DNA from 3 places in the Micromonospora sp. LOL_023 genome. Region 3 is predicted to be linked to each of the others. Evidence: riboswitches for the same ligand, from Rfam matches in the RefSeq annotation. Region 3 holds a riboswitch; each other region holds the start of a gene.
The links. Region 3 has a riboswitch for cyclic di-AMP ahead of ACFHVL_RS24345 (coiled-coil domain-containing protein). Riboswitches for the same ligand answer to the same signal wherever they lie in the genome.
Positions count from the first base shown of each region.

Region 1: linked by a shared signal. The riboswitch ahead of ACFHVL_RS04375 (coiled-coil domain-containing protein) and the one ahead of ACFHVL_RS24345 (coiled-coil domain-containing protein) in region 3 are both predicted to bind cyclic di-AMP.
Region 2: linked by a shared signal. The riboswitch ahead of ACFHVL_RS05385 (NlpC/P60 family protein) and the one ahead of ACFHVL_RS24345 (coiled-coil domain-containing protein) in region 3 are both predicted to bind cyclic di-AMP.

Region 1 is NZ_JBHMIM010000005.1:55,667-58,937, forward strand. It holds gene ACFHVL_RS04370 (potassium channel family protein) at 402-1,079, opposite strand; cyclic di-AMP (ydaO/yuaA leader) riboswitch at 1,342-1,478, shown strand; gene ACFHVL_RS04375 (coiled-coil domain-containing protein) at 1,481-2,503, shown strand; gene ACFHVL_RS04380 (glycoside hydrolase family 65 protein) at 2,638-3,271, opposite strand, start outside.
Region 2 is NZ_JBHMIM010000006.1:122,815-126,085, forward strand. It holds gene dcd (dCTP deaminase) at 1-41, shown strand, start outside; gene ACFHVL_RS05385 (NlpC/P60 family protein) at 165-1,193, opposite strand; cyclic di-AMP (ydaO/yuaA leader) riboswitch at 1,199-1,339, opposite strand; gene ACFHVL_RS05390 (NlpC/P60 family protein) at 1,595-2,524, opposite strand; gene ACFHVL_RS05395 (VanZ family protein) at 2,833-3,271, opposite strand, start outside.
Region 3 is NZ_JBHMIM010000052.1:42,284-45,554, forward strand. It holds gene ACFHVL_RS24340 (cation diffusion facilitator family transporter) at 1-790, shown strand, start outside; cyclic di-AMP (ydaO/yuaA leader) riboswitch at 959-1,089, shown strand; gene ACFHVL_RS24345 (coiled-coil domain-containing protein) at 1,180-2,271, shown strand; gene ACFHVL_RS24350 (hypothetical protein) at 2,770-3,271, shown strand, end outside.

The DNA of each region.
Region 1 (3,271 bases), on a different contig from region 3:
CTGACACGCACGAGCGGTTTGGCGTCCAGATCGTGCGTGACGCGCGGGAGCCGGGCCACGCGAGTGGCTCTGGTTCCACCTCCTCTCGACAGGTGGTGCGTGGGCTGGCGGCGGAGTCCGGGCTGGCCCGCCGCCAGCCGTACGGCTGAGCGGTCGACGTGCTGACGCAGACCTCGCGTCAGCGTACGTCTGACCCTGATCTAGGGGCACGTCCATCAATGGAAGCGCTCCCATGCAGGGACTGTAGCCTGAGTCACGAGTTTGCGAAAGTCCAGAGGCTGATCAGCTCACGAAATGAAGGCGTGACGAGACGGTTACGACCAGGATCACAGGCCGGTGATCGCCGGAAACCCGGCCGTCACGTGCGCCAGGGCCCGGTCCGGACGGCTCGTTCGGCGGGTTCAGCGGCCGAACTGCTGGACCTCGGCGGTGGACCCGGCCACGATCAACAGCGCGTCCGGCGGGATCGTCGTTTCGGGTCGGGCGTAGCGCAGGTGCTGATCCCGCTCCTTGATTCCGACCACGGTGATGCCGTACCGCTGGCGTAGCCGCGACTCGGCCAGGGTCCGACCGGCGGTGTCGGCCGGGGCACACACCTTGGCGATGGCGAACCCGTCGTCGAACTCGATGAAGTCGAGCATCCGGCTGGCCAGCAGGTGGGCGACCCGGTCACCCATCGCCGCCTCCGGAAAGATCACGTGATGGGCGCCGACCGAGCTGAGGATCCGGCCGTGCTTGGCGGTGACCGCCTTTGCCCAGATCTCCCGCACGCCGAGCTCGGTGAGCGCCACCACGGTGAGGACGCTGGCCTCGATGTCGGACCCGATGGCGACCACGACGCACGGATGGCCGGTCAGCCCTAGCTGCCGGAGCACCTGCTCGTCCGTCGAGTCCGCCTCGACCACCCGGGGGAGCCGGTCGGCGAAGCGGTGCACCCGCTTGGGATGGTCGTCGATGCCCAGGACGTGGTGCCCGAGACGGCGCAGCGACAGCGCCACCTGTCCACCGAATCGGCCGAGCCCGACGACCACGACGCTGTCGTCGCCCGACGCGACAGGTGAAGCATTCTCGTCCGACATATCAATTCGCCCAAAGCTTTCAATTGGCATTTTTGTTCTTTATCGTACTTTATCAAGCAGAGAACCGGGCTGCAGCCAGACGTGACGGGGCACGACGTCAACCCCGAGTACGCCATCAAGTGCAGACAGTGGACATCACCGAATGTCGTTGCCCGGTAACGGATTTCCCCCAGGTCAACCACGGTTCCGGAGGTGTCGGGGCCAGCCATCGATCCGGTAGGCTTGCCTGCGGTCTCTGCCAGGCGGCACCCTCCGGTGCCGGCAGTGACCGCCGCCCAATCACCCCTCCGGGGTGAGCCGGGGAACCAAGTTTCCACTGGGGTGAATCCGCATCAGCGGTAGGGATCGTTCCGTCCCGAACCCGTCAGCTAACTCGGTCGGCGGCCAAGGAAAGGAACAGGATGACCGCACCCCTCCGCCGGCGGTTTCCGCTGGCTGCGGCGCTGGCCGCCGTCACCGCCCTACTCGCCGGGTTCGTCGTCGCGTCGCCGGCCGCCGCCCAGGAGTCCGATCCTGCGGGCGAAGGCGCACCACCGCTGCTCAGCGAGGTGCTCGAATCGACCGGACGCGGTTTCGTCGAGGCGAAGGCAGCCGTCGAGGAATCGCGTAAGCGGCAACTCCAGCTCAGTCTCGAACTGGAGAAGATCCAGGAACGACTGGACGCGCTGACCCCCCAGATCGGCGAGGTGGCCGCCAACTCGTACCGGCTCGGCCGGATCACCCCGGTGATGGTGCTGCTCAACAGCGCCAGCCCGGACGATCTGCTGGAGCGGGCCGAAGGCCTGGACATGATCGCCATGCACGACAACAAGCGGGTACGCGAACTCAACCAGGCACGCGAGCAGGCCGCCCGCGCCGTCGCGGCGATCGACGCCGAGGTCGCCCGCGAGGAGCAGCAGCTCACCGCCATGGACAAACAGAAGAAGGAGGCGGAGCGGGCCCTACGGCTGGTCGGGGCGGTCGCCACCAACGGCTTCGTCTCGGCTACCTCGCCGGTCGCCGCGCAGGCACCCCGCAACTCCGACGGCTCGTGGCCGGCACAGTCGTGCAGTCAGGACGACCCCACCACGTCCGGCTGCATCACCCCGCGTACCCAGCACGCGCTGAACGAGACCAGCAAGGCCGGGTTCAACCGCTTCGTCTCCTGCTTCCGGCCCGGTGGGCCGTTCGAGCACCCCAAGGGGCGCGCCTGCGACTTCTCCATGCAGTCCAGCGGATTCGGCGGCGACGCCTTCGGCGACGACCGGCTGTACGGCAACAACCTCACCGCGTTCCTGGTCCGCAACGCCGACAAGCTCGGCATCCTGTACGTCATCTGGTACCGCCAGTTCTGGTCACCGACGACCGGCTGGAGTTCCTACAGCGGTGCCGGCGGCGACCCGAGCAGTGACCACACCAACCACGTACACCTGTCCCTGTTGTAAGGGTTCGGCCCGGTCGGTCGGTCGCGCTGCCGGTCAGGAACGGGAGGTGCCGGTCAGTCACACTTGCCGACCGGCACTCCCCAGCAGGACGGACGGTGATCGGCCCGATCAGTCGGGCCGATCAGTCGGGCCGATCAGTCGGCGCGGGCCGAACGGCGCACCGGTGAACGGCCCGTCGGTTGCTGCGGCGGCGGGCCGGCCGGCCCGGCCTGCGGGATCGCCCGGGTGATCGGCTTGTCCGCCGCGACCGTGACCGGCTCGCCATGGTGGGTCAGCTCGATGGTGGCGTTCGGGTCGACGTCGCGCAACGAGTAGGTCACCTCGTCGTGCTGGACGGTCACCCGCAGCCGCATGCCCCGCCACATCATGGTGAACTCGAGCCGGTTGATCCGCTGCGGTAGCCGGGGCGCGAACGACAGCTCGCCGGTGTGATCGCGCATCCCACCGAACCCGGCGACCAACGCCAGCCACGCCCCGGCCAGCGCGGCCACGTGGATGCCGTCGCGGGTGTTGCGGTTAATGTCGTGCAGGTCCATCAACGCGGCCTCGCCCATGTAGTCGTGGGCGAGCTCCAGGTGCCCCGTCTCCGCCGCGAGCACCGACTGGGTGCACGCCGACAGGGACGAGTCGCGCACCGTACGCCGCTCGTAGTAGGCGAAGTTGCGCGCCTTCTCCTCGTCGGTGAAGGCATCGCCCCGCCAGTGCATCGCCAACGCCAGGTCGGCCTGCTTGACTACCTGCTTGCGGTACAGGTCGAAGTACGGGTAG
Region 2 (3,271 bases), on a different contig from region 3:
GCCGATCCTGGCAGCAGTGGCACACCTGGCCTACCGGATAGCAGTGGCGAAAGGCGCCCTCCCAGGCCGGGGGGGGACATGGGAGGGCGCCTTTCCGGTGGCCGGTGCCGCCGCGCGACGGGGGGATCTAGCGGCGTGCGCCGGGCCATGGGGAGAAGTGACGTCTAGCCGGGCCTGCCGTAGCTGTGCACGCCGGAACCGATCTTGCGCATCGCGATCGGCTCACCGGTCTGCGACGCGTGCACGATCCAGCCGTCACCGACGTACATCCCGACGTGGGACAGGCTGTAGTAGAAGATGAGGTCGCCCGGTCGCAGCTCGTCCCGGCTGACGTTGCGGATCAGCTGCCGCTGCTGGGCGGCGTTGTGTGGCAGCGAGACACCGCCCTGGCGCCACGCGGCCGAGGTCAGACCCGAGCAGTCGTAGCCGGTCGGGCCGGCGGAGCCCCAGATGTACGGCTTGCCGATCTGGGCGCAGGCGAAGGTGACCGCCTTGCCGGCGGCACCGCCGGGGTAGGTCGCGGGGCACGGCGCGGGGCGCAGCGAGCCGAGCGTGGTCGTCGCGCCGTATGCCTGCAGCCGCAGGTCCTGGAGCCGGTCGACCTCGGCGTCGATCTCCTTGGCCTTCGCCGCGAGCTGGGTTTCGGTGCTGGTCAGCTCGGTGACCAGCTCGTCCAGCGGCGCCTTCTCTGCGGCGTACTTCTCCTTCAGGTCGACGACGACCTGGACGTCCCTGGACTGCCGGCGGGCGAACTGGTCGAGCAGTTCGAGCTGGTCGGCGAGGTGGGTCGGCTTCCCACTGGTCAGGATCGCGGTCATCATCGACGGGCTGCCGCCCTTGTACGACCGTGCGGCGAATTCGCTGACCCGCTCCATGGCCAGGTCGATCTGGATCTGCAGCGGCTGGATCTTCTTTTGCAGGGCCGCCGCCTGGCTCTTCTTGGTGGCGAGATCCTGCCGTACGGCGTTGTGCCGCTCGATGGTCGGCTCGAGCTCGGACCAGGCGTCGTCGATCTGCGCTTCGATCTGCGCGACAGTCGGTTGCGCCTGCGCTGGCGCTCCGACCAGCAGAAGTCCGATGCCGGTGGTGGCGGCGACAGCCGCGGTGAGGATTCGTCGACGTACGGGCGGCGCTGTTCGTCCGTGGTCCTGGCTGGACCATCCGGAGTGCCGCCGAGGGGCTCTCGTAGCCACCGGACTCCTTGTCCGCAGACCGCCTACCGGGTCAGCTGACGGGTTCGGGCGGAAAGGAGACGCCCTACCGCAGTTGATCCTGCGGATGCACCCCAGGTGCTGTGGTCCCCGGCTCGTCGTTCGCGACGATTCGGCAGTGTCAGGTCGAGGTCAACCGGGTTGGTTGACGTCCTCCCGACTCGACGATCCCCAAGGGTAGAGAGACCGCTTCTCCGTACGCAAGCGAGACAGCTACTCATATCTTTGCGTATTCGAGTGGTTGCCATTAGTGTATCGGCGCTTGTCGCTCAGGCGTTCGAATCCCGCCGGCTGGACCGGCACTTTCGCACCGGCCCAGCCCACTTTCCACCGGCGGTCAACTAACCGGCTTGACCTGGTCAGACCCGTTTTGACCTGCCATCTCAGCCCACTCGGCGGAATCCGACCAGCGGCATGTGGTCGATATTCTCGATTTGCACTGGTTGTCCGGCGCGGGGCGCGTGGACCATCAGGCCATTGCCGATGTACATGCCCACGTGATGTAGGTCACTGAAGAAGAAGACCAGGTCGCCGGGGAGCGCCTCGGCCCGACCGACCGGAACCGCCTGGTTCCACTGGGATCCGGTGAAGTGGGTGAGCTGGACGCCGGCACTCGCCCACGCGTACTGGGTCAGGCCCGAACAGTCGAACGAGTTCGGACCGGTGGCACCCCAGACGTACGGCTTGCCGATCTGGGCGCAGGCGGTACGCAGGGCGGTGCCGGCGGCGCCCCCGACCGAGACCGCCGGGCAGGGGCCGGAGACTCCGGAGCTTCCGGTGTAGCCAGCGGTCTGGTACGCGGCGGCCCGCGCCTGCTCCAGCCGCTCGATGTCGGCGTCGATCGTCTTACGCCTGGCGGCGAGTTCCTCGTCCTGCGCCTGCTGCCTGGCGATCAGCGCGTCGAGCGCCTGCTTCTCACTCAGATAGCGGTCCCGGGCGTCCAGGACGGCCGCGATCTGCTGCTGCCGTTGACTGGAAATCCGGTCCAGCACCATGAGCTGGTCAGCGAGACTGGTCGGCGAGCCCGATTTCAGCAGCGCGTTGAATTCGCTGGACGGGCCGGTGCGGTAATAGCGGTTGGCGACCTCACCGATCTCGGTCGCGGCCAGGTCCGCCTGCAACGCCAGCGGCCGGATCCGCTCGTCGAGCTCGGCGGACTTCTTCCGGTTGGCCTTCAGCTCGCTGTGCACCTTGTTGTACTGCTCGATCACCGGCTCCAGCTTGCGCCACTGGGCATCCAGCTCGTCCTCGATCTGGGCCAGCGTCGGCTGGGCGTGCCCTGGAACCGCCGATGACAGCACCCCGGCGGCCACGATCGTCAGGGTCAGTACGAATCGGGCGACCCTGACGATTGACTGCTTCCCGTACCCAGAATGCAACTTGGTGTGATTGCGAGTGCGCAAACGGGTGAGCACACGTGCCATTGGCAGCGACTCCTTCATTGACGATCGCTGGGCCTCGCACACGGGGAATCGGAGGCCGACGTACACAGCGGTCGGTGATTCACCTTATTGGAACGGCACGCATTGGATCAAGGCCGACGCCCCGGTCCACGCACACACCCGGCGGCACCGGACGATGCGGGGGCGGTTGACTGCGGGGCAGTTTGACCGCGGCCACCTCACGCCGTTGGTGGGGCACCCTGGTCCACGTGGGGTGTTCCGCCGCGTACCGGCCAGAGCCACCGGGACAACAGGCGGACCGCGCCGGCCGCGACCGCCCCGACCAGGACGCCGGTCGCGTTGTTGACCCAGTCGTAACCGACGCACTCGCGGCCCATCCCCAACACGGCCTGGCCGAGCTCCACGGCCGCCGGGGCCAGCAGCAGTACCCCGACGGCGATCAGCGGCCGGCGCACCGCCAGCACGGTGCAGAACGCCAGCGGCACGAACATCGCGATGTTGCCGACCCGTTCCCCCAACGAGCCCACCGTCACCAACCCGGACCAGAGCACCGACGGGTCGGTCAGGGACCGGACGCAGGCCGCGATCACCTGGCCGTCCGGCCCGTCGACCGACACCCCGGGAGCGAGCGGTACGCCGACGCCGGTCGGTGCCGGT
Region 3 (3,271 bases):
CACCGGATCGCTGGCGTTGCTCTCCGATGCCGGACACATGTTCACCGACGTACTCGGGATCGGGATGGCTCTCGCCGCGATCGCCGCGACCCGACGGCGTAGCGGCGATCCTCAGCGCACCTTCGGTCTCTACCGGCTGGAGGTGCTCGCCGCGCTGGCGAACGCGGTCCTGCTCGCCGGCGTCGCGCTCTACGTACTGATCGAGGCGGTACGCCGGGTCGGCGCGCCGCAGCCGGTAGCGGCCGAACCGATGTTGGTGGTGGCGGCGGCCGGACTGGTCGCCAACATCGTGGCCTTCGGGCTGCTACGTGCCGGCGCCCGGGAAAGCATCAATGTCCGTGGCGCCTACCTGGAGGTGCTCGCCGACCTGCTGGGGTCGGTCGGCGTGATCGTGGCTGGCGTCGTCATCGCCACGACCGGGTGGTGGTACGCCGACCCGCTGGTCGCCGTCGGCGTCGGCGTGTTCATCCTGCCGCGCACCTGGCGACTCGCCCGCACGGCACTGCGGATTCTGATTCAGGTGGCGCCAGAGCACGTGGACGTGCCTCGGGTCAGGAGCCGGCTGGCGACCGTTGCGGGGGTCTGCGACGTGCACGATCTGCATGTGTGGACACTGACGCCCGGCATGGAGGTCGCGTCGGCGCACCTCACCGTCGACCCGTCGGTAGAGGTCGGCGTCGCGTTGCGCGACGCCCGCCAGCTCCTGCACGGAGAGTTTGGGATAGAACACGCCACGCTACAAGTCGAGCCACTGTCGCCAGCCGACCCCTGTGGACCAGCGGACTGGTGATTAGCAGATGCTTAAGTTTCGTGACCTTCCCGCGATACAAACAGCAAACATGTAGCCATATTTCCGATTTTTATTGACAGAAGATAGCGCTCGATCCCGCGCCGGAAGTCCCTACAGCCGGTAGTCTCGGCCCCGGTCTCCGTTCGGGCGGCGCCCCTCCGGCGCCTGCGGGGACCGTCGCCTAATCGCCCGTACGGCGAGCCGGGGAACCACGTACCTGGGGTGCATCCGCGTCAGCGGTAGGGATCTTCCGTCCCGAACCCGTCAGCTAACCCGGTCGGCGGCTGACGGAAGGAACCTGCACCGTGAAGTTGACGCTCCACAAGAACGCCCGACCTCGGTCGGCGCGAAAAACCCGATTCGCTCTGTTAGCACCATTAGCCGCAATCTTGATCGCCGTCACCGGCGCCCCGATCGGCTCCGCGGCACCCGCCAGCGCCGTACCGGCCCGCGCACCCGGCAGCGCCGACGACGAGGGTGGCACCCCCAGTCTGCGCAAGGAGCTCGACGCGGCCTCCAAGGGCTGGATCGATGCCAAGGCCGCGCTCCAGCACTCCGGCAAGCGCCAAAGGCAGCTCACCGACCAGCTCACCGAGGTGGAGGCCGAGCTGGAGGTCCGCAACAGCAACGTCGGCCACATCATCGACCGCGCGTACCGCAACGGCCGGCTCGGTCCGGTCTCCGCGCTGCTGAACAGCACCTCGGAGGGCTTCGTGGACCGGGCGGCGGCGCTGAGCGCGGTGACCGCCAACGAGGACAAGCAGCTCCGCGGGCTGTACGAGACCCGCGACCAGGTGACCCGGTCGAAAGCCGCGATCGAGCATGAGATCCGCGAGCAGAGCAAACAGGTCACCATCATGGACCAGCGCAAGAAGCAGGCGGAACGGGCGCTCGCCGTGGCGGTCGCCGCGGAGGAGCAGGAACGCGAGGAGGCCGAACGGGCAGCCGCGGCCAGCTCCAGCGGATCGTCGTCCGGCTCGTCCGGCTCATCCGGCTCATCCGGCTCATCCGGCTCATCCGGCTCATCCGGGTCATCCGGGTCCGGCAGCGCGTCGGCGACCCCGGCACCGCGCAACGCGAACGGTTCCTGGCCGGCAGAGTCCTGCAGCATCAGTGACCCGACCACGTCGGGCTGCATCACGCCACGCACGCTGCACGCACTCAACCAGGCCAAGGCGGCCGGTTTCACCCGGTACGTGTCCTGCTTCCGCAACGGCGGCTCCGGGGAGCATCCCAAGGGCCGGGCCTGCGACTTCGCCGCTCAGCCCAACACCTTCGGCGGAGTTGCCACCGGCGGGGACAAGACCTACGGCGACAACCTGGCGAACTACTACATCAACAACGCCGACCGGCTCGGCGTGCTCTACGTGATCTGGTACAAGCGGATCTGGTTGCCGAGCAGTGGCTGGAAGTCGTACAGCGGGGCCGGTGGCGACCCGTCCAGCGACCACACCAACCACGTGCACCTGTCGGTCTACTGATCCACCCGACCAACCGATCCCTCCCCGGTGACGGCGGCGGCCACCTCTGGTGGCCGCCGCCGTCGCACATCCGGGTCCGGGAGACGGGCCGACTCGTTCCATCGTCGAACCGTCCGCCCGGCGAATAGCCGGCGAAGTATTCGGCTGGCTCATTTGGACATGACGGTTTCACTGGTCGCCGATTGACCGGCGACCGACAGATGCCACTCAATGACAGGGCGCGACGGGATGACTGAAAGCGCTCTTTTGACTGTCGGTGATACCCGCCTTACCACGGGTGGTGGTCGCCCCAAGGCTCAGGAGAGCGCTCTCACAGAGATATATAGCAAGCTCAACGCAGCTGTCAACCGAAGACCACCAACACCTTCCGAATCCACGGAAGTTCGGGTCAGGATATTGACAGACGCCTGCATCTCTGGTGACGTCCTGGCAATAGCTCATTAATGGACGTGAAACCTTTCGCGACCATGTAGCACGCCCGACCGAACCGGAGGCACCATGAACCTGTCGATCCGTGGCGGGCGTCCAGGCCGGACGCCGCGCCGGATCGTGGCAGCCACCACCGCGACGGCGCTCCTCGCCAGCGGACTGATCTTCGGCATGCTGCGTACGGCCGACGCCGCCACCGTCGGCGCCGGCAGCTACACCACCAGCCGACCGGCTGGTGCCGCCGCCCCCACCGCCTGCGGCAACATCTCCGCCAACCCGCGGCAGTACGTCACCGGCAACGCCCCGACCGGCGCGGTGCCGACCAACGACTGGTGGTCGTCGCTGCTGTTCAAGCGCTACAACTGCGCGTACTCCGACCCGCTGCACGCCCACCCGATGTCCTTCCAACCGACCTCCGGCGGACTCGGGGTCTCGTACACCACCCAGGCGGCCATCTCCGGCACGCCGACCGGCGTCGGCGAGTACCACTACCCGTACACCCGGGAGTTCACCCTCGGCGTCGCCGGGCTGAACTCACCGGACGTCAAGGTCGACGGCTGGAGCGACTGGA